Maricaulis maris: one gene and its partner. The protein of the gene in region 1 interacts with the protein of each later gene in a pairwise test. Links are inferred from orthologs where the notes say so. Each region holds a gene or a part of one and is shown in the gene's direction. Other genes may lie near its edges.

What was found.
Region 2: the proteins of cysE (region 1) and cysK interact in binary tests that used the Escherichia coli proteins (3 or more experiments, as listed by UniProt). The link is inferred for Maricaulis maris from one-to-one orthologs.

Annotation. Positions count from the first base shown.
Region 1 is NZ_AP027270.1:1,090,798-1,102,708, forward strand. The notes cover bases 4,620-7,551. They hold cysE (serine O-acetyltransferase), read left to right. Parts: upstream 4,620-5,639; coding sequence 5,640-6,464; downstream 6,465-7,551. Other genes in these bases: AAA969_RS05000 (efflux RND transporter permease subunit), read left to right, coding at 4,620-5,000; AAA969_RS05005 (NUDIX domain-containing protein), read left to right, coding at 5,035-5,640; AAA969_RS05015 (DUF3126 family protein), read left to right, coding at 6,580-6,804; AAA969_RS05020 (ATP-binding cassette domain-containing protein), read left to right, coding at 6,801-7,551. Also shown: AAA969_RS04990 (TetR/AcrR family transcriptional regulator), read left to right, coding at 1-626; AAA969_RS04995 (efflux RND transporter periplasmic adaptor subunit), read left to right, coding at 715-1,854; more of AAA969_RS05000, read left to right, coding at 1,851-4,619; more of AAA969_RS05020, read left to right, coding at 7,552-7,580; AAA969_RS05025 (ABC transporter permease/substrate-binding protein), read left to right, coding at 7,577-9,154; AAA969_RS05030 (hypothetical protein), read left to right, coding at 9,151-9,648; AAA969_RS05035 (hypothetical protein), read left to right, coding at 9,721-10,221; AAA969_RS05040 (PhoH family protein), read right to left, coding at 10,352-11,113; AAA969_RS05045 (gamma carbonic anhydrase family protein), read left to right, coding at 11,413-11,911.
Region 2 is NZ_AP027270.1:3,122,696-3,134,437, reverse strand. The notes cover bases 3,286-6,048. They hold cysK (cysteine synthase A), read left to right. Parts: upstream 3,286-4,073; coding sequence 4,074-5,024; downstream 5,025-6,048. Other genes in these bases: AAA969_RS14960 (ATP-dependent DNA helicase), read right to left, coding at 5,205-6,048; dut (dUTP diphosphatase), read left to right, coding at 3,541-3,999. Also shown: AAA969_RS14995 (MerR family transcriptional regulator), read left to right, coding at 8-1,174; AAA969_RS14990 (GNAT family N-acetyltransferase), read left to right, coding at 1,204-1,743; AAA969_RS14985 (hypothetical protein), read right to left, coding at 1,759-2,223; more of AAA969_RS14960, read right to left, coding at 6,049-6,521; AAA969_RS14955 (HesA/MoeB/ThiF family protein), read left to right, coding at 6,635-7,393; AAA969_RS14950 (hypothetical protein), read right to left, coding at 7,390-7,605; AAA969_RS14945 (MBL fold metallo-hydrolase), read right to left, coding at 7,674-8,591; AAA969_RS14940 (SH3 domain-containing protein), read left to right, coding at 8,776-9,357; fabA (bifunctional 3-hydroxydecanoyl-ACP dehydratase/trans-2-decenoyl-ACP isomerase), read left to right, coding at 9,447-9,965; fabB (beta-ketoacyl-ACP synthase I), read left to right, coding at 9,980-11,194; AAA969_RS14925 (enoyl-ACP reductase FabI), read left to right, coding at 11,238-11,742.

The DNA of each region.
Region 1 (11,911 bases):
ATGATACGCCGGCCGACCGTCGCCGCCGCAAGGTGCGTGAAGCCATCATTGATGCGGCGGAGGCAATCTTCACGTCGGATGGCGAGGAAGGTATCTCCATGCGCCGCCTGGCCGAGGCGATCGATTACTCGCCGGCGGCGATTTACAAGTATTTCGCGTCCAAGGACGATCTCTTCACGGCGATCCGGGAGATGTTCTTCGAGCGTCTGCTCGCGCGCATCCATGCGGCGATGGAAGAAGGCGGCGAGACCGCCAAGCTCTGCTCGCGCTGCATGCGGGCCTATATCGAGACCGGTACCGAGGAGCCCAATCATTACATGATGGCGTTTTCGCCGTCGGTGACCGGCAAGCCGCATATCCACGACGAAAAAGAAGTCGCTTTCGAGGCCGAGGAAAAACTGGTCCAGATGATCCAGGCCGGCCAGCTCGAAGGCTCGTTCCGCGAAGTCGATCCACGTGTCGCGTCCAAGAGTGTCTGGGCCAGCCTGCATGGACTGACCATGCTGATTGTCTCTCTGGATGACTTTCCAAACGGGATGCCGGGGTCGGAACATGTGTCCCTGGATGCAGTGATCGATCTGCACACCGACATGATCATGCGCGGGCTTACAAAGGACGTGTCATAAATATTTTTTGAAAATGTGAACGGCGTTCACTTCTCAAACGGCATTTATCGCCCTATATCCTCGTCCATGACAGGGCGAGGGTGTTCACATGTCTCTTTACAAACGGCCTTTGGGTGCCGGAATGGCAGTCGGCCTTGCGGCCTTCCTGGTCGCCATCCTGGTGTTCGGGGTGACGGCCTTGCGGGCCGAAGCCAACTTCGTCGCCAGCGCACCGCCGCCAATCAGCGTTTCAGCGATAACCGCGACCTATGACCCGGACGCCCGGATTGCCGAGTTCTTTCCCGGTCTGATCACCGCGCGCCGGCAAAGTGCGCTCGGTTTTGAGCGGGCAGGGCGCATTGATGAGGTTCTTGTGGATGTGGGGGCCCGTGTCGTCGAAGGTGACGTTCTGGCCCGGCTTGATGTGCGCGCTCTGGAGGCGCAGATCGCCGCGGCGGATGCCCAGACCGCCGAGGCCGCCGCCCAGACAGCCCTGGCGCGGGATACGGAGACCCGCCAGGCACAATTGCTGGAGCGCGGCCACATCTCGCAACAACGTTTCGACGAGGTTCGAACCTCGACCCGGGCCGCCCTCGCGCGTCAAAACGCGGCCGCCGCTGCTGCGGATGCCTTGCGGATCCAGCTCGATCTTTCCGTCGTCACGGCCCCCTTCGACGGTGTGGTCACAGCGCGGCGAGGGGATGAAGGCGCGATCGCGTCACCGGGGCAACCCCTGCTCGATCTGGTTGAACTGGACTCACTCGAGGTCCGTGTCGGTCTTCCGCAATCTGTTGCCGCCCGCTATCGAGCCGGGGACGCCGTGCGTTTTGCTGTCGATAGCCAGGTAGCGCCCGTGGAGGGCCATTTTCGGGCCTCCTCCGCGGTCGTGGACCGGCAGACCCGGACGGTGACGGCTGTCTTCGACCTCGAGCCGGGCCAACCGGTCGCCGCCGGTCAGATCGTCCGCCTGGCGGTGGAAACGCCGATCGGAGCCGATGGGTTCTGGGTGCCGACAGCCGCCCTTGCCGAGGGGCGCCGTGGCCTGTGGTCGGTCTATGTCCTCGCGCCCGATGAGGATGGGGCCTACCGGCTGGAACCGCGCGTCGTCGAAACTGTCCGGATCGAAGTTGAGCGCATCTATGTGCGCGGTGCCGTCGAAGACGGTGAATTGCTGCTGGCCTCCGGTCTTCAGCGGATAACGCCGGGACAGCATGTCGTGCCGGCGGGCGAGGCGGGGCGGGGCCAATGAGCACGCTCTTCTATCGCTACTCACGCCTGACGGCGCTGGCCGTCATCCTTCTGGTCGCCGCGGGTTTCGGGGCGCTCCTGTCGCTGGGTCGCCAGGAGGATCCATCCCTGACCGAACGGTTCGGTCTTGTGGTCACAGCTTTCCCGGGCGCCTCTGCGGAGCGGGTGGAAGCACTGGTCACCGAGCCGCTGGAAAACGCCATCCACGAACTGGCCGAGATCAACCAGACCAGTTCCAATTCGCGGTCGGGTGTGTCGGTGATCCAGTTGCAGATCCGCGAGGACCTCAACGAAACCCAGGTCGACCAGGCCTGGACCCAGATCCGGGAACAGGTTGAAAGCGTCCGCCCGCGCCTGCCGCAGGGCGTGATCGCGCCGGATGTGCGGCGTCAGTATCTCGGCGCGGCAACCATGATTGTTTCGCTGACCTGGGGTGATAGCGGCGAGGAAAACCTCGCCATTCTCTCACGGCTGGCGACTGACCTTGAATCCCAGCTACGCAATATGAGCGGTACGGAGGAGACCGCGGTTTACGGCGAGGTCGAGGAGGAGATCCGGATCCTGGCCGATCCGGATACGCTCGCGGCGCTCGGTCTGACCATGGCGGACCTGGCAAGGCTCACGGCGAGTGCGGACTCGAAGTCGCCGGCAGGAGAGCTGCGCGCGGGAGGCGTTGATCTCAATGTCGAGATCGCCGGCGAGTTTGACGGGCTGGACCGGATCCGGGCGATCGCGCTGGGGGAGGGGCCTGATGGCGAATTCATTCGTGTCGGCGATGTCGCCGACGTCGAGAAAGGCGCACGTTCGCCGGTCGAAGCCCTGGCGACGACCCATGGTCAGCGTGCGGTCTTTGTCGCGGCCTACCTGCAGCCCGAATTGCGCGTGGATACCTGGTCGGCTTCGGCCGATGCGGTCGTCGCCGCGTTTGCGGCGTCGGTTCCCGGGGTAGAGGTCGAGACCATCTTCCGGCAGGCCGACTATGTCGACAGCCGCCTGAGCGGACTGGCGCGCGATCTGGGCTACTCGGCGCTGATCGTGTTCGCGGTTCTTTTCCTGATGATGGGCTGGCGCGCCGCGTTGATCGTCGGCTCGGCCTTGCCGCTGACTGTTCTGGCCGTGTTGATCCTGACGCGTCTCTATGGCGAGCCCCTGCACCAGATGTCAGTGACCGGGCTTGTTGTTGCGCTCGGTCTGTTGATCGACAACGCCATCGTGGTCGTAGACGAATACCGCTTGATGCGGGCCCGCGGCGCGGCGCCGGTCGATGCACTCGACAAGGCCCTGCGGCACCTCTTTGCGCCGCTGCTGGCGTCGACACTGACAACCGTCTTCGCGTTCGCGCCGATCGCCCTGATGCCGGGCGCCGCGGGCGAGTTTATCTCGATGATTGGGATTTCGGTGATCTTTGCGGTTGTTTCCTCCTTCATCCTGGCGATGACCGTGGTCGGTGCGTTCGCAGCCTGGTTCGATGATCCGTCGATCACCGATGGTCCCCGCCGCTTCTGGCGTCAGGGTATCGGTGCCGGACCGTTGGCCGGTTTCTATCCTGCCGTGCTTGACGCGATCACCCGCAGGCCATGGACGGGACTTGTCGGCGGGATCGTGCTGCCGATTGCCGGCTTCGCGGCCGCGTCGACCTTGCCGATGCAATTCTTTCCGCCAACCGAACGCGACATGTTCCAGCTCTCGCTGGAATTGCCGTCTTCGACCTCGATTGCGGAAACCCGACGGCAGACGGAGCGGGCCTCGGCGTTGATCGAGTCCTATGAGGGTGTTGATCGTGTCTCCTGGGTCATCGGCGAAAGCGCGCCGCGTACGTATTACAACGTGGTCGGCAATACGAGCGGCGTCTCGAGTTATGCCGCCGGCTTTGTCCGGACGGTGTCGCCCGAGGCAACCGCCCGTATCCTGCCGGACCTGCAACGCCGCGTGATGTCGGAATTTCCCGACGCCCGCCTGCTGACCCTGCCCTTCGAGCAGGGACCGCCCATCCCGGCCCCGATCGAGCTGGTCCTCGTCGGGCCGGAGCTGTCCGAGCTCAACCGGCTGGGCAATGAAATCCGCGCCGTCCTGGCGCAGACCCCGACGATCACGCACACGCTCGCCCTGCTGGAAATGGGGGAGCCTGTGGCCCGGATCATGGCCGATGAAGCCTCTGCGGAACTCGCCGGAATTCGTCTCGATGACCTCGCCAACCGGTTGCGTGGCGAATTGGACGGCGTTGTGGGCGGAAGCGTGCTGGAAGGCGTTGAGGAATTGCCGGTTCGGGTCATTGCCCGTGACTCCCGGCGGTCCAGCCTTTCATCCGTTTCCGCCTCTCCTCTTGCGGCTCCGGGTCGGGACATCCTGTCCTCGCCGATGGCGGCGCTGGGGGAGGTGGTCCTGGCGCCTCAAGTCGCGCGGATCCCGCATGAGGACGGTCGCCGCGTCAACACGATCTATGGCTATCTCGATCCCTACACGCTTCCGGCGCCGGCGCTGGAGCATTTCTTTGGTGCACTCGATGCAGCCGGCATCATCCTGCCGCCGGGCTATGAACTGCAGGTGGCCGGTGAGGCGGCCGAGCGCGGCAGTGCGATGGCCGGTCTGTTCGGGACCGCCGTGCCGCTGCTGGTCCTGATGATCGGGTCGGTCGTGCTTGCCTTCAATTCCTTCCGCTATGCCGGGGTCATCTTCATCGTCGCCTTCCTGTCGGTCGGTCTGGCAATGTTCGGCGTCTGGGCCTTCGGGACACCGCTTGGCTTCAACGCCATTGTCGGCTCGATGGGGTTGATGGGGCTGTCGATCAATGGTGCGATCGTGGTCTTGTCGGCGCTGCGGGCCAATCCGGCTGCCGTTGCGCTGGAGGCGGGTGCGGTCCAGGCCACCGTCATGGACGCGACCCGGCATATCATCTCGACCACGCTGACCACGATCGGTGGTTTCATCCCGCTCATCCTGTCGGGTGACAGTTTCTGGCTGCCCTTTGCGGCGGCGATGGTAGGCGGCGTCGCGGGCTCGGCCCTGCTGGCCCTGATCTTCGCGCCTGCCGCTTTCACGCTGATGGCGCGCCTCGCGGCAAGGAAGCGACGTCTGGCCGGGATGCTGCAACAGGGCGGTGAGGGACGATCGTCGGCAGGCTTGTCCGGTCGCCCCCAACACGCCTAGCCCTGAGACGGGCGGCAGCAGGAAAAGGTGCCCCATGAGCAAGATGCGTGGCCCGTGGCAAGTGCACGCCACCAAGGAAGTCTACCGCAATCCCTGGGTCAGCCTGACCGAGCATGCGGTCACGCGCCCGGATGGTGAGCCCGGTCTTTACGGCGTGGTCGGCTTCGCCAATCTGGCCCTCGCCATCCTGCCGGTCTTGCCAGATGGCCATATCGTCCTCGTCGGACAGCACCGGTTTCCGCAGGACCGCTATAGCTGGGAAATCCCGGAGGGCGGTGGCCCGCTCGGCGAGGACCCGCTCGAAGGCGCGGCCCGTGAGCTGCGCGAGGAGACCGGCTATCGGGCGGAGCATTGGCGGGAGATCCTGCGGATGGACCTTTCCAACTCGGTCACGGATGAGTGTGCGGTCGGATTTCTTGCCACCGGCCTGACGCCCGGCGAGGCCGAGCCCGACGGAACAGAAGCGCTGCGCATTCGTCACATACATTTTCGTGATGCGCTGGCCGAGGTGAAATCGGGCAGGATCCGGGACGCCTTGACAGTGGCGATGCTGCTGCAAGCGTACTACATGGCTCGTGAGGGTGAGCTGGAGGATGATCTGGCCGCCGCGATGCTGGACCAAGGGACGAGGAGAGCGTGATGCCGCTGAGCGAAGTTGAAACCGCCGTCGACGCGCGCACCGGCGTCGAGTCCATCTGGGCCCGTCTGCGCGTTGAAGCCGCCTCAGCAGCGGCTGAGGAGCCGATCCTCGCGAGCTTTCTGAACGCAGCCATCCTGCGGCACAACACCTTCTCGGACGCGCTGGCCTATCGGATCGCCGCCAAGCTGGCCGATGCCCAGCTGGATGCGATGCTGGCGCGGGATGTGGCCGAGGAGGCGATTGCCGGCGATCCCGATATCGTCGAGCAGGCCGCCGCCGACATGATCGCCATTGATGAGCGGGACCCGGCCTGTCTGAGCCTTCTTCAGCCTTTTCTCTACTTCAAGGGCTATAACGCCCTGCAGGCCCACCGTGTCGGGCACTGGCTCTGGCATCAGGGGCGCCAGACGCTGGCTTTCCATCTTCAGAGCCGGGTCGGTGAGCGCTTCGGCCTGGATATCCACCCTGCGGCCCGCATCGGCCGGGGCGTGATGCTGGACCATGCGACCTCGGTCGTGATCGGCGAGACGGCTGTGGTCGGTGACAACTGCTCGATCCTGCATGAAGTCACGCTGGGCGGAACCGGGGCTGCCCACAAGGACCGTCACCCCAAGATCGGCAAGGGTGTCCTGATCGGTGCCGGTGCCCGTGTCCTTGGCAATATTACGGTCGGTGACGGGGCGCGTATTGCGGCTGGCTCGGTGGTGCTGGAGCCCGTTCCGGCCGGCTGTACGGTGGCGGGTGTGCCGGCGAAGGTCGTCGGCAGTTGCGGCAAGGATCCGGCCCGGAGCATGGACCAGAGCCTGCCGCAAAGCTCGGGTTGAGCCCGGTCTCGCTGCGATTGCGTACACAGTGACGGACAGCATCATACTGGACGCGCCCCCCTGTCATGGGCTTAGTTGGCGCCGATTTCGAATCCCCTCGACCGGAGAAACTCCCTTGAACAAGAACATGACCAATCTGGAAGCCGCGAAGCTCCAGATGTTCCTGCAGGCCAAGCTCAACCCGGAGATGGTGGTGCAGTGTCGCAATCGTCCCGACGAGTGTGCCGAAATTCACATTGCCGACGAATGTCTCGGCGTCGTGTCCAAGATCATTGATGAGGGTGAAACCTCCTACTCGTTCGAGATCACGATCCTGGATATCGATCTGGAAGATCTTTGAGCGAAGCGACGCCCCTTGTCCTTGATGTCCGCAACGTCGCCAAGACGTATGCCGGTGGTATCGAGGCCGTGCGGGGTGTCTCGCTCAGCGTGAACCGGGGAAAGCTGCTGGCGCTCGCCGGCGCCTCCGGGTGCGGAAAGACCAGTCTTCTGAAAATGATCAACCGCCTGGAGGAGACTTCGGGCGGTTCGATTGTTTTTGGTGGTCAGGATATTGCCGCGCTCGATCCGGTCGCCCTGCGACGCCGGATCGGCTGGGTGATGCAGGGGGACGGTCTGTTTCCCCACCTCTCCGTGCGCCAGAATGTCGGCCTTATCCCGCGCCTGTCCGGACAGGACGGTGCCCGCATCGAGCTGCGGGTGCGGGAGATGCTCGACCTCGTCCGGCTTGACCCGCGTGAGTTTGGCGATCGCATGCCCGCTGAGCTGTCCGGCGGTCAGCGTCAGCGTGTCGGCTTTGCCCGGGCTCTGGCCGGCGAACCGGAACTTGTCCTCATGGACGAGCCCTTCAGTGCGCTCGACCCGATCACGCGTGATGGTCTGCAGCAGGACTTCAAAAGCCTGCAAGCGGATCTGGGCTTTGCCGCTGTCATGGTGACCCACGACATGGCTGAAGCCTTGATCATGGCCGACGAGGTCGCGGTCATGCGGGCGGGTCAGATTGTGCAGCAGGGGACACCCCATACGCTGATGACAGCGCCCGCGGACGACTATGTTTCCGGCCTGCTGGAGACCCCGCGGCGGCAGATGCAGGCGATTGCGGAGCTGGCGCGATGAACGTCAATCTCGCTGAACGCTGGGCCGAGCTGCCCGACTTGCTGGCCGGTCACGTCCTGCTGTCGCTCTCGGCGATCCTGGTCGGGCTGGCGATCAGCCTGCCACTGGGCATCCATGCGGCAGGGCGCCCGCGCCTGGCAGGGGGCGTGCTCAATGCGGCCAGCGTCGTGCAAACCATTCCCGGCCTGGCCTTGCTGGCACTGATGGTTCCGCTTCTGGGCGGCACGATCGGGTATGCACCCGCCTTTCTGGCGCTGATGCTCTATTCCATCCTGCCGATCCTGCGCAACACGATCGTCGGTCTTCAAGGTGTCGATCCGGTCGTTCGCGAGGCGGCGCGCGGGATCGGCATGACACTCCGTGAAAGCCTGTGGCAGGTCGAGCTGCCGCTGGCCTTGCCGGTGATCGTGGCCGGCCTGCGCACGGCGGTGGTCTGGGTCGTCGGGGCCGCAACACTGGCGACACCGGTCGGGGCATCGAGCCTTGGCAATTATATCTTTGCGGGTCTGCAGACCCGTAACTGGCTCTCTGTCCTGTTCGGCTGCTTGTTCGCGACCGGTCTCGCCATCGTCCTCGACCAGATGATCCGGCTTCTCGAAGTCGCCGCCCGGGACCGTCGGCGCGGACTGGCGACCGGTGTCGGCGTCGCGCTGGCCAGCCTGCTGGTCGTCACGGTGGCCCCGCGTTTCATCGATTTCGATCCCGGGCGTGGCGCCAATACGGGTCCGGCGCAGGGGGCTGTCGCCAACAGCCTTGCCGATCAGCGCGTCGTAATCGGGGCCAAGGCCTTCACTGAACAGTATATTCTCGGCGCTCTGCTCGAGACGCGACTGGAAGAGGCTGGCGCCCGGGTCGACCGGCGTGACAATCTCGGCTCGACAATCGCCTTCGATGCCCTGCGGACCAATGAGATCGACGTCTATATCGACTATAGTGGCACCATCTGGGCGACCGTGATGAACCGGCCGGAGCCGATCAACCGCTACGCCATGCTGGCCGAGATGACTGGCTGGCTCTACGCCGAGCATGACATTCTCGCCCTTGGCGGTCTGGGTTTCGAGAACGCCTACGGTTTCGCCATGGCCCGCGAACGGGCCGCCGCGCTGGGGGTTGAGAGCCTGGCTGACCTGTCGCGGGTTGCAGACGGATTGACCGTCGGCGGCGATGCTGAGGTCTTTTCCCGTCCCGAATGGGTGATGACGCGGGATACCTATGATCTTGGTGCGATGCAGACCCGGGCGATGGACGCCGCCTTCATGTACGGCGCCGTGCGTGACGAGCAGGTCGACATGATCTCGGCCTATACGACGGATGGCCGGATCGCAGCCTTTGATCTCCTGGTGCTGGCTGATCCGCAATCGGTGCTGCCGCCTTATGATGCGGTCATCCTGCTGTCCCCGGAGGCCGCGGCCAATCCGGCCCTGGTGGGGACCTTGTCGGATCTGGTCGGGGCGATCGATGATACAGCCATGCGCGAAGCCAACCGACTGGTTGACCTTGATCGGCAAACGCCGGATCAGGCCGCCGCCTGGCTCGACCATCTCCTTCGCGATCTCGATGGGGACGGCCCATGAGCGGATTTGTCGGCTCCGGCCGCTTGCAGGACGGTGAGTGGCTGATGCGAGCCTGCATGCTGCTCAATCGCGAGCTGCCCGGTAGTGCCGAGCGCTACACAGAGCTCAGCCACCTCAACCGGATCTGGGCGACCCAGTCGGCGGAATTCGAGCGTCTGCTCGAGCTGATCGACCCGGAAGGCGAGATTGATCCCACCATCTTTCCGGTGCTGGCCTTCTTCGACCCGTCGGAGAACTGGCCCCTCGACATCATTCTCGCTGCGATTGCTGCGCTACTGGTCTGGGTCTTCCTGCCGGACTGGTATGGCGTGGCCGAATATGTCGCTTATCTCGCCATCGCAGGCTTTGTCGCGGTCCAGTATTTGCGGGCCCGACGCCTGCGGGAGCGGGCACGCGCGGAAATGATCCGGCTCGGTCTGGATCCCGAAAAGCGCCACCCCCTGACCCTCCGCATCCTCGTTCGGTATCGCAAGAAGCCGATCACCTTGCACTGAATCCTGGCCGCTTCGCCGGAGGAGTCATTCGAATAAGCTGTACAGGCTGATTAAGCAGCGTAGGGTCGAATAATGGGCCCTGATCTGAAGCGCCACCTCAAGCACTACAAGTTACACGATCCCACACCCGGCGCCGATCAGGGCGGCCGCCGGTTTCCCCCGCTGTTCAACAGCGATGTCGTCTATCGCGTCCTGCTTGTTCTGTCCTCGGTTCAGATGGCCTATGTGGTCTACTGGGTCGGGATGGAAACGCTCGGCCGGGCCGGGGTGTGGCCGACGCAGCTGGTCTGGTTCGACCTTGCCGAATTCCTGCGGACAGAAGCGCTGGTCAATCGGATCAGCTTTGTAGCCTTCACGCTTTCCTACTCCGTGGCCTTCATCCTGATCCTGATGCGACGCAGCTGGGCAATGGCGGCATTGGTTGTGGCATTCATCATCGCCCGGATCGACTGGATCACGGTGTCGTCGAATGTCGCTTTCAACAACGGGGTGGTTGGCTGGTTTGAAATCGGTCTGCAGGCGACGCTCATTTTTCTGTGCTGGCAGCTGATCGGTCTCCGCAAATTCCGATAGTCGCTCAGCGGAGACTCGACGACAACCGGTCCGATAACAACCGGCCCGACGACAAACGGCGCGGGGCCAGCCAGCCCCGCGCCGCTTCAGTCAGCGTGGATTGTTGTGTCTTTTTGATCAGTCGTCTGGTTCAGAGAACCGTCAGCATGGTTGCGACGAGCGGGTGCCGGACGATGTCTTCGGCGGCCAGTCGGCAGACCGCGATATCTTCCAAGTCTTCCATCTTGTCGGCAATCTGGCCGAGTCCCGACATGTCCGGCAGCAGGTCTGTCTGCGCCGGGTCACCGGTCACCACCATGGTCGAGTTCCAGCCCAGTCGGGTCAGTAGCATCTTGAGCTGGCCGTAGGTGCAGTTCTGGGCTTCGTCGACCACGACGAAGGCATTGTTCAGCGTGCGGCCCCGCATATAGCCGATAGGTGCGATCTCGATCAGCCCTTCGGCCATCATCGCCTTGAGCTTTTTCGGGCTCAGCCGGTCGGCGAGGGCGTCATAGAGTGGTCGCAGGTAGGGGGCGAGTTTCTCTTCCATGGCGCCGGGGAGAAAGCCGATGGATTCGCCGGCCTCAACCGCCGGGCGGGACAGCACGATCCGGCTGACCGACCCGGATTCAAGCGCTTCGACGCCCTTGGCGACGGCGAGGAAGGTCTTGCCCGTCCCGGCCGGTCCAAGAGCCAGGACCAGATTATGCTCGTCGATCGACGTCATCAGATTGGCCTGCCCCTCGGAGCGGGGTTTGACCGTCTTGATGAAGCGCTGGTCCCGCATGGGATCCCTGGCGTCCGGCGCCCAGTTGGTGCCGGGAAAGAGAGCGCGAACCTTGGTCTCTTCGGATTGATAATGTGCCGTGTTGAACTCGGCACGCTGGCGACGCTTGACGATACGCTTACCCATGGCTGAAACCTCCACACATGAAAAACCCCTCGGCCGGAAGGCGAGGGGCGAAGACACTCTGCAACGAAGACGATTCGAAGGACTTGAAGGGACACGAACCGGATGAACCGGACGGTTCTGGCGGGCTGGGTCGCAGACTGGTCATACCGTCTACCCGGTGCCTCCCTTGGAGTTGCCGATACGATGCAAGGCCGGATGGGCAGGTCTCGAATCGCGGTTACAGTGTCAGTGTACCCTGATGAAGAAGTTCTGAACGAGCGTGTCGCGAATATTTCACGCAATTAAATCTGGAGACGATGATGGCGATCTATGCATTGGGCGATTCGGTACCCCAGCTGCCGGCAGCGGATGAATTCTGGGTTGCCGACAGCGCCCAGGTCATGGGCCGTGTCATTCTCGAACGGGGTGCCAGTGTCTGGTATGGCGCAATCCTGCGCGGCGATAATGATCCGATCACCATCGGTGAGAACTCCAATGTCCAGGACGGCGCGGTCCTGCATACCGATGAGGGTATCGCCCTGACGGTTGGCAGGGGCGTCACCATTGGTCATCAGGCCATGCTGCATGGTTGCACGGTCGGTGATGGCTGCCTGATCGGCATCGGCTCCACGATTCTCAACGGCGCGAAGATCGGCCGGAATTGCGTGATCGGGGCGCACGCGCTGATCACGGAAGGCAAGGAAATCCCGGACAACTCGCTGGTCGTCGGCTCGCCGGGACGGGTCATGAAAACACTCGGGCCGGAGATGGCCGAACTCCTGGCAGCTTCGGCTGATCACTATGTCGCCAACTGGAAGC
Region 2 (11,742 bases), 2.0 Mb from region 1 along the record:
GCGGACGGTGCAGATTTCAGAACTGGCGGACAGCGTGGGGCTATCGCGCGCGACGCTGCTCTACTACGAGAAACTCGGGCTGCTGAAGGGTAAGCGCCAAGCCAACGGCTATCGCGTCTACACCGATGCCGACCGACAGCGGCTGCGGCTGATGCAGCAGCTGCAGGCGGGCGGGCTGAGTTTGCAGGAATGTCAGGCCTGCCTCGATGGCAAGCTTGACCGCGAGATGCTGGGCCAGCGCCTGGCCGTGCTGGACGCGGAGATCGCCGAGAAGAGCAGATCGCGCGACCTTCTGGCGGCTTTGCTCGGACAGTCGAGCCTCAAGGACTGGCACGAAGAGGTCGAGCGCGTCGCGCCCGATCTGCACCGCGCCTGGCTCATGTCTCAGGGGTTTTCCAGCGCGGAGGCGGGGCTGGTTGCGCTGGTATCCAAGGACATGAACGCCCACGACGCCTACATGGCCGGGTTCATGGAGGTGTTCTCTGACCTCGACTGGTGGGGCCCGGGAACGGCCGAGGTGACACGCCGGGCGCTCACAATGGTGCCGTTCGCGCCCGAGACGATCCTCGAGATCGGCTGCGGCCCTGGCATGGCGACGATGACGCTGGCCGAGGCGTCCACGGCCCGGATCACGGCCACCGACACCGCCGAGGTCGCGCTCGACAAGCTCAGGGCGCGGATCGCGGCGCGCGGCCTCAATGACCGGATCGAGGTGCAGAACGTCGACATGGCCGCACTTCTGGCCCCCGAGCGTCCCTGGGACGTCATCTGGTCCGAGGGCAGCGCCTATATCCTCGGCGTGGAGAAGGCGCTGGCGGACTGGAGGGCGCTCCTGCGCCCCGGCGGCGTTCTCGTGTTCTCCGACATGGTCTGGCGGACCGATGCGCCCGACGACCCGGTCCGCGCCTTCTGGGCCGCGGAATACCCCGCGATGGCGACGCCCGCGACCCGCGTCGCGCAGGCGAAGCGCGCGGGCTACCGCGTCATCGGCCATTTCGACATCGGGCCGGAAGGGATGGAGACCTACTACCACCCGCTCGCCGCGCGGCTCGACGCCCTCGAGCCGCGTCTCGCGGGAGCCCGTGTCCTCGACGATCTGCGCCGCGAGATCGACGTGTTCGAGGCCGGGCGCGGGCAGGTCGGCTACGAAATGTTCGTGCTGGAGCGGGGCTGACCCCGCCAAGCACCAGAGAGGATAGAGACATGCACACTTCAACGGATTACACCACCTACGCCGAGGCGATTGTGGAACTCTTCGCGTCGACCTTCACTGCCTCGGAGGGCGCGGAGGAAGGCGCGCTGATCGGCGCCCTCGCACGCCGGCTGATCGCGGAGACGCCCGCCGGGGATCTGCGCGTGTTCACCGCCTGGGAGGACGGCACGCTTGTCGGCGGCGTCTTCTTCACGCGCCTCACCTACGAGGGCGATCCGCGCACGGTCTTCATGATGGCCCCCGTGGCCGTGGCAGCGGCACATCAGGGCAAGGGGATAGGGCAGCGGCTGATCGCCCACGGCCTTGATGCGCTCCGGCGGGAGGACGTTGACATCGCGGTCACCTATGGCGATCCGGCCTTCTACGGCCGCGTGGGCTTCGAGCCTGTCTCGGCGGCCGACCTGCCGGCGCCCCAGCCGCTCAACCAGCCGCAGGGCTGGATCGCGCAATCCCTGACCGAGGCGCCGCTGACGCCGCTACGCGGCCCTGCCCGCTGCGTTGCCGCCTTCGACGACCCCGCGCTCTGGTAGGTCCATGGTCCGCGACTACTCCGCCTTCCTGCCAGGTGGCACTCCGGCGCGCCGCGAGCCCACGGCGCTGGAACGCCTGGGTTGGGGCCCGGCCTTCGCAAGCCAGATCGACGCAGACGCCCTGACCGCGACGCCCCCGGTGCGTGTCGTTGCCGGAAGAAACCGGGACAGAAGAAACCGGGACAGACACATTTTGAAGGATCGCGTGCCATCGCCCGACAGATTGTCGGAGGTGTCGTAGCTCAAGGTGTAGTTGGTCGTTGAGCTTCCGGTGGTGTGAGAGACCGCACCATACTGGTTTTGCACATTGGTCGGCTCACCCGCCCGCACAGCATCGCTGCTCGAGAAGTTGCGGTTTTGCGTTTGACCGCCCGCCGACCAGAGCCAGCCGGCCGCATTGGCATGTTCGGCCTCCAGACATCCTGCGCCGTCATAGGCATGGGTGAAGGTCAGCGACGGGTTGGAGAAGAGGTGATGCATCCCTTGGGATTTCACCGCTGACGGTTTACCTCTACGGGACGACCAGCGGAGGCGTGACGTGGCCGACAAATCCATTCTTCTGATCATTGGCGGCGGAATTGCTGCCTACAAGGCGCTGGAGCTGATCCGGACACTGAAGAAGCGCGGCATTGCCAGTCGCTGCATCCTGACCCGCGCGGGCAGTGAATTCGTCACGCCGCTCTCGCTCTCCGCCCTGTCCGGCGACAAGGTCTATGGCGAGCTCTTCAACCTCACCGACGAGGCCGAAATGGGCCATATCGAGCTCTCGCGCTCGGCTGATCTGGTCGTGGTCGCACCGGCTACCGCCGACCTGATGGCGAAAGCTGCCAACGGTCTCGCCAATGATCTCGCTTCGACCACGCTGCTGGCGACCGACAAGCCCGTCCTGATGGCCCCGGCGATGAATGTGCGCATGTGGGAGCATCCGGCCACGCAGCGCAATCTGGCGACCCTCAAGGGCGACGGCGTGCATTTCGTCGGACCCGACGAGGGCGAGATGGCCTGTGGTGAGTTTGGCCCCGGGCGCCTGGCCGAGCCCGAGGCGATTGCCGATGCCGTTATGAGCCTCCTCAATGCCTGACCTGCTGACCGGTCGCCACGTCCTGGTCACGGCCGGACCGACGCGGGAGCCGATCGACCCCGTCCGCTTCATCTCCAACCATTCCTCGGGCAAGCAGGGCTATGCCATTGCTGCGGCCTGCGCCGCTCTGGGTGCGCGGGTGACGCTGGTCGCCGGCCCGACCGCCCTACCCGATCCGGACGGCGTCGAGACCATCCATATCGAGACCGCGCGGGACATGCTTGCGGCTGTCGAGACCGCCTTGCCGGCCAATGTCTTCATCGCCGTGGCCGCCGTCGCCGACTGGCGCCCTGCGCAGCCGTCCGACCGCAAGCTCAAACTCGACAAGGCCAGTTTTTCCAGCCTGCCCCTGGTCGAGAACCCGGACATTCTCAAAACGATAGCGCAGATGGGCGAGGGCCGCCCCGGCCTGGTCATCGGCTTTGCCGCCGAGACCCATGACGTCGAAGCCCTCGCCATCGCCAAACGCGCCCGCAAGGGCTGTGACTGGATCGTCGCCAATGACGTCTCGGGCGATGTGATGGGCGGGGCCGAGAATGCCGTCCTGCTGGTCACCGAGGCGGGGAGCGAGGCTTGGGACCGGGCCGAGAAGGGCCGGATCGCCGAACAATTGGCGGCCCGCATCGCCGAGGCGCTCGACTAGCGCGTCAGGCACTGGCCAAATCAGGCCAGCTTGGCTTTGATGCGTCCCATCACTCGTCAGACAGGACGCCGCCATGCCGACCGTGCCCGTGAAGATCAAACCGCTCGATCATTATGAGGGCCTCGCCCTGCCGGCCTATGAGACGGCGCAGTCCGCCGGCATGGATCTGCGCGCCGCCATCCCGGCTGACGCCCCGGTCTCCATCCCGCCCGGCGAATGGCGATTGATCCCCGTGGGGATCGCCATCGCCCTGCCGGCCGGGTTTGAAGCCCAGGTTCGGCCGCGCTCGGGCCTGGCCGCCAAGCACGGGATTTCCTGCGTCAACACACCGGGGACGGTGGATGCCGATTATCGCGGTGAGATCCACGTCAACCTGATCAATCACGGCAAGGCCAATTTCGTCGTCAATCGCGGCGACCGGATCGCCCAGATGATCATCGCCCCGGTCACCCAGGCGGTCTGGGAGGTCGCCGACGCCCTCGACGAGACGATACGCGGGACGGGCGGCTTCGGCTCGACCGGCACGGCCTGACCGACCCGGCTGACACATTCGTCACTGGCGCTCGCACGCCCGATCCCTACATTGCCCGCAAACGGAGATCTGACATGACCGACACACCCGGCCGCGGCCGCATCTATGGCTCGATTGAAGAGACGGTTGGCAATACCCCGCTGGTCGAGCTGAAAAAGCTCGCCGCCGCCCACGGCGCCAAGGGCCGCATCCTGGCCAAGCTGGAATTTTTCAACCCGCTGGCCTCGGTCAAGGACCGGATCGGCGTCGCGATGATCGACGCGCTGGAAGCGGCCGGAAAACTGGGCGAGGGCGCTGTCATGGTCGAGCCGACCTCGGGCAATACCGGGATCGGCCTGGCCTTCGTCGCCGCCTCACGCGGTCACCGCCTGATCCTGACCATGCCGGAATCAATGTCGATCGAGCGCCGCAAACTGCTCAAGCATCTCGGTGCCGAACTGGTGCTGACGGAAGCGGCCAAGGGCATGAAGGGCGCCATCGCACGCGCCCAGGAGATCGTCGACGCCACGCCCGGCGCCGTGATGCCGAGCCAGTTCGCCAATCCGGCCAATCCGGAGATCCACCGCAAGACCACCGCGCTGGAGATCTGGAACGATACGGCCGGCGAGGCCGATGTCCTGGTCTCCGGCGTCGGCACGGGCGGCACGCTGACCGGTTGTGCCTCGGTGTTGAAAGAGAAGAAGCCCGGCTTCCACGTCGTTGCGGTCGAGCCGACCGACAGCCCCATTCTCTCTGGCGGCGCCCCCGGCCCGCACAAGATCCAGGGCATTGGCGCCGGCTTCGTGCCGGACATTCTCGACACTGGCCTGATCGATGAAGTGGTCACCGTGTCCAATGACGACGCGTTCGCGATGGCCCGTGAAGCGGCCAAGCTGGAAGGCGTTCCCGGCGGCATCTCCTCCGGCGCAGCCCTCAAGGCCGCCCTCGAAGTCGCCAAGCGCGATGACATGGCCGGCAAGACGATCGTGGTGATCCTGGCGAGCTTTGCTGAGCGTTACCTGTCGACGGCGCTGTTCGAGGACTAAGGGGCGGGATTCTCGCTTCGAGTTCGATCAGACAATCCAACCACCGTCATCCCACGGGCGCGACCACGTCGCGATCCGGGGGACCTCGTCCGCCCGTCTGACGGGGAAGCAAGGGTCCCCCGGATGCCCGCTTCGCGGTCACCGTGGGATGACGGTTTTAGGTTTCGTTTCAAAAGTAACCTAGGCGCTCACACTCGCCGGAGCCGGATCACAGAAAGCCGTGACATCGAAGATCCGCGGATCAGAGATCACGTCGCTCGGCGTCAGTGGGCGTGACAATTCCAACCCCTCCAGCGAGCGCGCCCGGGACAGGGCCACATAGGCCTGGCCGTGGGCGAACAGGCGGCGGGCGAGGTCGAGATAGACCTTGTCCAGCGTCAGGCCCTGGGCCTTGTGGATGGTCATCGCCCAGGCGAGACGGAGCGGATACTGGGTGAAAGCACCGGCTGTGGTCTTGGTCAGGGCCTGCTTCTCCGGGTCGAAGGCATAGGCGTTGCGCTCCCATTTCTGCGGCTCGATGGCGTGGACGACATCACCGATGCGCACCCGCACCGCCTTCTCGTCAAAACCCTCCACCTGCCCCAGCGTGCCATTGACCCAGCGCCCCTGCGGGTCGTTGCGGGTCAGCATGACACGGGCGCCGATCTTGAGCACCAAGGGCTCCTCGGCCGGGAAGAGGCGCGGGTCGAACTGGCCCTCGACCTTCGCCTCGAAGGCCTTGTGCGCGGTCGGCAGGCCTTCCAGTCGCGCCTGGTTGATGCGCCAGGCGGTCTCGTTGGTGGCCGTCAACACGATATGCGACAGCGAGGCCTCCAGCCCCGAGCGACCGGTGACCCGGTCGTTCAGGTCGGCCGCCTTGTCGGAGGTCAGGTCGCCATCGCGGATGGCATTGAGGATATCCACGAAATAACTGTCGGTCTGGCGAAAGACCTCCTCGAGCTCGACATAGGAGAAGCCGGCATCGCGGAAACTGTCCGGATGGAAGAAGAAGGGCCCGCCGAAGGTCGATTCGAGATACTCCGCCTCGGCGCCCTGCACGACCGGGGGCAGCTGGGCGAGATCGCCGACCAGGACCACCTGGACCCCGCCGAAGGGCTCGTTGCGCTCGCGGTTGAGCCGCAAGGCCTTGTCGATCGCCCACATCATGTCGGCCCGGACCATGGAGATCTCGTCGATCACCAGAGTTTCCAGCGCCTGCACCACCCGGCGATGCCGCACCTTGCGGATATCGCGGGCGCCGATCATCCGCGGCGGGAAGTGGAAGAAGGAGTGGATGGTCTGGCCACCGGCCTGCATCGCGGCAACCCCGGTCGGTGCGATCACCGCCGCCCGCGGTCCGGCGCGTCGCAGGAATTCACGCATCAGCGTGGTCTTGCCGGTGCCGGCCCGGCCGGTCAGGAAGACGTTCGGACGGGCGCTCGACAGCCAGTCGAGCAGGCGTTCCTGGTGCTCGGACAGGGCGGGTGCGGGCAGGGTCGGGTTTGCGGGTACGGACATGGCGACAGAGTGCCTCTGTTCGCGCCGCGAACAAGCCCGCAAAGCGCCGTCAACCGGCGGCCAACCGGGTTTGCCCCCTTGAAGCGCAGCGCCAATAGCGGCACCAAGGGGGCATGACCTCTGGAATTGATATTGATCGCTTCGCCCGCCATCTCGTGCTCAAGGAAATCGGCGGCCCCGGCCAGCAAGCCCTCGCCCGCGCCCACGTTGCCATTATCGGTGCCGGCGGACTGGGTGCGCCCGCCGCGCTCTACCTCGCCGCGGCCGGCGTCGGCACGATCAGCCTGATCGATGCCGACACGGTGACCGTCGACAACCTGCAACGCCAGATCATCTTCCGGACCCGCCATATCGGCACCGCCAAGGCCAAGACCGGCGCCCGCGCCCTGAGGGCACTGAACCCGGGCACCAAGGTCAGATCCATCATCAAGGCGCTCGATTCCGAAAACGCCAAGCGCCTGATCGGCAAAGCCGATCTGGTTCTGGACGGCTGCGATAACTACGAGACGCGCTATGCGGTGAACGAGGCCTGCCTGGCCACCGGCAAGCCCCTGATCTCCGGCGCCGTCGGCCGCTGGGACGGCCAGGTCTCGATCTTCAACGCCCGCCCGGACGCCCCCTGCTATCGCTGCTGGGTGCCCGAGACCCCGCCCGATGCCGAGACCTGCGAACGCGTCGGCGTGGTCGGCGCCCTGACCGGTGTGATCGGCTCGATGATGGCGCTGGAAACGATCAAGCACATCTGCGGCGCCGGCCAGACCCTGGACGGCCGCATCCACCTGTTCGACGGCCTGTCGATGCAAAGCCGGACGGTGAAGCTGGACAAGGACCCGCAGTGTCCGGGTTGTGGGAGCCAAAGCGGCGCAGCCTAGCGCCGGGCCGTCATTTGCAGGCCCAGTCCGATCGCGATTCCGGGTGCGAGGCCGAACAGGATGCCGAGCAGGACGCTGCCGGTCACCCAGGCGATGATCAGCCACAGCAGCAAGCCGACGCCAAGCCCGGCGGCGAAGCCGAGTTGTTTGCGCAGTCGGGTGTGCAGGGTGGTTGGTCCTGACGGGAGCGGGGGAGGTGTGGACGAGGTCATGCCCCCCTTATCGGCGACATGACCTCTCCGGAAGCTGTTGAACGCTTTAATTCTTGGTCAGGCTCGCCCTAGCGCGAATAGGACTGACCATTGCTGACGGCGTCATTGTAAAGCGTCTCGAGCATGCGCTCGGCGGTGATGAAGCGCCAGCTCCAGTCAGCGTCGAAGTCGGCAAGGGGTTCGGCGGCCCGTACAGCCTCGAGATCGGCCCCCCCCTCGACCAGGGTCCGCACCCGGAATGACGCCTCACGCAGCATGTCGAGTGCCGCCTGCAGCTCCGTCTTGCCGGACAACGGACCATGGCCGGGAATGATGCGGGTGTCGTCACCGGCAAGCTCAAGACCGATTTCCATGGCAGCGATAAAGCCATCAACCGTTCCACCCGCGTCCAGATCGATGAAGGGGAAAAGGCCCGAGAAGAAGGTATCGCCCATGTGCAGGATGTCGGCCTCACGGAAATAGACGAAGGCGTCGCCGTCGGTGTGCGCGGCCGGCACGTGGACCGCTTCAACGGTCTGGCCATTCATGTGAAAGGTGAGGTCCTGCCCAAAGGTCAGGATCGGCAGGGTCGACGGCTGGATCCAGTCATTATCGGCGGCTTCGAGGCGGCTCCGGATATTGTGGTGGGCCGCAATCGTGGTGCCCTGGTCGGCGAAATGGGCATTACCGCCGGTATGATCACCATGCCAGTGGGTGTTGACGATGAAGCGCGGCGCACCTTCGCCGGCAATCTCGACGACGGCGCCTTCGATCACCGATCCGGTATTGGGCAGCTGATCATCAATCATCACCACACCATCATCGCCGGTCAGGATGGCGAGATTGCCGGCAATGCCGGTCGAGATCATGTGGATGCCATCGCCCATATCGGTCGATGTTGCGGTCACGTCCTGCTGCAGGGCAGTGGCGGCCTGCGCGGCGCCGGCAGTTATTCCACCGGCGGCCAGAAAGGCCGCGGCACTGGTTATGGCCAAACGAAAACTCATGGAATCCCCTCCAGATGTCTGGCACGCGGCCTGTACCGGCGCGCCCGTTGGGAAAAGATATAGGAAGGCCGTCGCAGATTTCATCCCATGCCGAAACACGATTGCGGGAGCGCTGACAGGCCGGCGCGGAATTTACCCCGTATTCACCGAAACGGTTCAACGCTGGACGGTGAAGGAGTTCCGCATGATCCGCGCCATCATCACAGCCCTCGCGCTCACCGGCCTGAGCCTCGCGCCCGGCGCTGCGCCGGCCCTTGCGCAGGATGGCGAACATACCGCCACCCCGTCCGGACAGGCCGTGCCGCGCTTTGTTTCGCTCAAGGTCGATGTCGCCAATGGTCGTTCCGGTCCGTCCTCGCAGCACCCGATTGCCTGGCGCTATCTGCGCGCCGGCCTGCCGATGGAAGTGATTGCGGAGACACCGGACTGGCGCCGCGTGCGCGATCCCGACGGCGAGGTGACCTGGATGCACCGCTCCATCCTGTCGGGTCGCCGCTCGGTCTACACGCTTCAGGAAACGCCGCTGCATGCGCGCGACAGTGACAGCTCGCCGATCGAGGCTGTCGCCGAGGCCGGCGTGATCCTTTCGCTCGAGCGTTGCCGGACCGGCTGGTGCCGTGTCGAGGGGCAGGGTTTTCGCGGCTGGGTTCGTCCCCACACCTTGTGGGGCGTGTATCCGCAGGAGCTCGATGGCGAAACCGGCGAGGATGCCGACGGCAGCCCCGCCTTGAGCACGTCGGTCGCGCATGATACCGCTCTGCCCTGATCTTTCCGGCTGCCTGAAAATAGCCGGGTTTTCTTGACCAGCCCGGTGATCGCCAAGCGCCTTCACATGCGGCGCAACTGATCGGCTACATGACTGAACGCCAAAGCTCTTTCAGCTATAACGACCTGATCGACTCCAGCAATGGAACGATGTGGGGCCCCGAAAACGCGCAACTTCCCGCGCCCCCGATGCTGATGATGGATCGCATCATCCACATCGACGACGAGACCGGCGAGCATGGCAAAGGCCAGATCATCGCCGAACTCGACATCAAGCCCGACCTCTGGTTTTTCGAATGCCACTTCAAGGGCGATCCGGTCATGCCCGGCTGCCTCGGCCTCGACGCGATGTGGCAGCTGGTCGGCTTTTTCCTGTGCTGGAAAGGCAATCCCGGCAAGGGTCGCGCGCTCGGCGTCGGCGAGGTGAAATTCACCGGCCAGATCACGCCCGAGAGCAAGACCGTGCGCTATGTCATCGACCTGAAGCGCGTCATCCAGCGCCGCCTGATCATGGCGATCGGCGATGGCCGTGTCGAAGTTGACGGCAAGACCATATATACTGCCAAGGATTTGCGCGTGGGCCTGTTCAAGCCCGGCGAAATGGCCTGACCCAGGAGAGCCTCATGCGTCGTGTTGTCATCACCGGTCTCGGCGTGATTTCCCCGATCGGCAATAATGCTGCGGAAGTCACCGAGTCCCTGAAAAACGGCAAAAGCGGCATTGGCCGCATGGAAAGCTTCGCCGAGCTTGGCTTCCGTTGCCAGGTTGGCGGCAAGCCGACCGTCGATCCCGCCCAGCATGTCGACAAGCGCGTCTACCGCTTCATGTCGGAAGGCGCCGGCTGGAACTACATGGCCATGGAACAGGCGATCGCCCATTCCGGCCTGGAAGAAAACGACATTTCCAATCACCGCACCGGCATCATCATGGGCTCGGGCGGTCCGTCCGCCGGCACCATCGTCAATGCGGCCGATATCACGCGCGAGAAGGGTCCCAAGCGGATCGGTCCGTTCGCCGTGCCCAAGGCGATGAGCTCGACGGCCTCGGCGACACTGGCCACCCCGTTCAAGATCCTCGGTGTGAACTATTCGATCACCTCGGCCTGCACGACCTCGCTGCACTGCATCGGTGCGGCGACCGAGCAGATCCAGTGGGGCAAGCAGGACGTCATGTTCGCCGGCGGTTGCGAGGAGATCCACTGGGCCCTTTCCAACCTGTTCGACGCCATGGGCGCCATGTCGACCAAGTATAACGACACGCCCGAGCAGGCCTCGCGCGCCTTCGACAAGGACCGTGACGGTTTCGTCGGCGGTGCCGGTGCCGGTGTCGTGGTTCTGGAAGAATACGAGCGGGCGAAGGCCCGCGGCGCCAATATCATCGCCGAAGTGACCGGCTATGGGGCCACCTCCGACGGCTATGACATGGTCGCCCCGTCCGGCGAGGGCGCCGTGCGCTCGATGAAGCTGGCGATGGAAACGGTCAAGCACCCGATCGACTATCTCAACCCGCACGCCACGGCGACCCCGGTCGGCGACATCAAGGAGATGGAAGCGGTCAAGGAAGTCTTCGGCGACAACGCGCCGATGATCTCGGGTACCAAGTCGATGACCGGCCACTCGCTGGGCGCCGCCGGTGTGCACGAGGCCATCTACACGCTGTTGATGATGCAAAACAGCTTCGTCGCCCCGTCGATCAATGTCTTCGACATGGATCCCGACATTGCGGCCCTGAACCTGCCCATCATCACCGAGACGCGCGATGCCGAGATCAAGACGGCGATGTCGAATTCCTTCGGCTTCGGCGGCACCAACGGCACGGTCGTTTTCGAAAAAATCTAAAGCGTCGTACAAGACGTGATCTGATCCAGGAGAGGATTTCCCGATGAGCGATACGGTGTTTCCGGCCGGCGAGCTGATGAAGGGCAAGCGCGGCCTTGTCATGGGCGTGGCCAACAAGAACTCGATTGCCTGGGGCATTGCCCAGCAACTGGCCGCCCAGGGCGCCGAGATTGCCTTCTCCTACCAGGATGAAGCACTCGAGCGCCGGGTCCGTCCGCTGGTCGAGAGCCTGCCCTGCGAGCCCTTCATGGTGCAGGCCGACGTCACCAATGACGCCTCGATGGATGCCTGCTTTGCGGCGCTCAAGGACAAGTGGGGCACGATCGACTTCCTGGTCCACGCTATTGCCTTTGCCGGCAAGGACGAGCTGGTCGGTTCCTTCACCGAGAACACCACCCGCGAGGGCTGGCGCCGGGCGATGGACATCTCGGCCTTCTCCTTCGTCGATGCCGGCAAGCGTGCCAGCCACCTGATGCCCAATGGCGGCTCGATGGTGACACTGACCTATCTCGGCTCGGAGCGCGTCGTGCCGTCCTACAATGTGATGG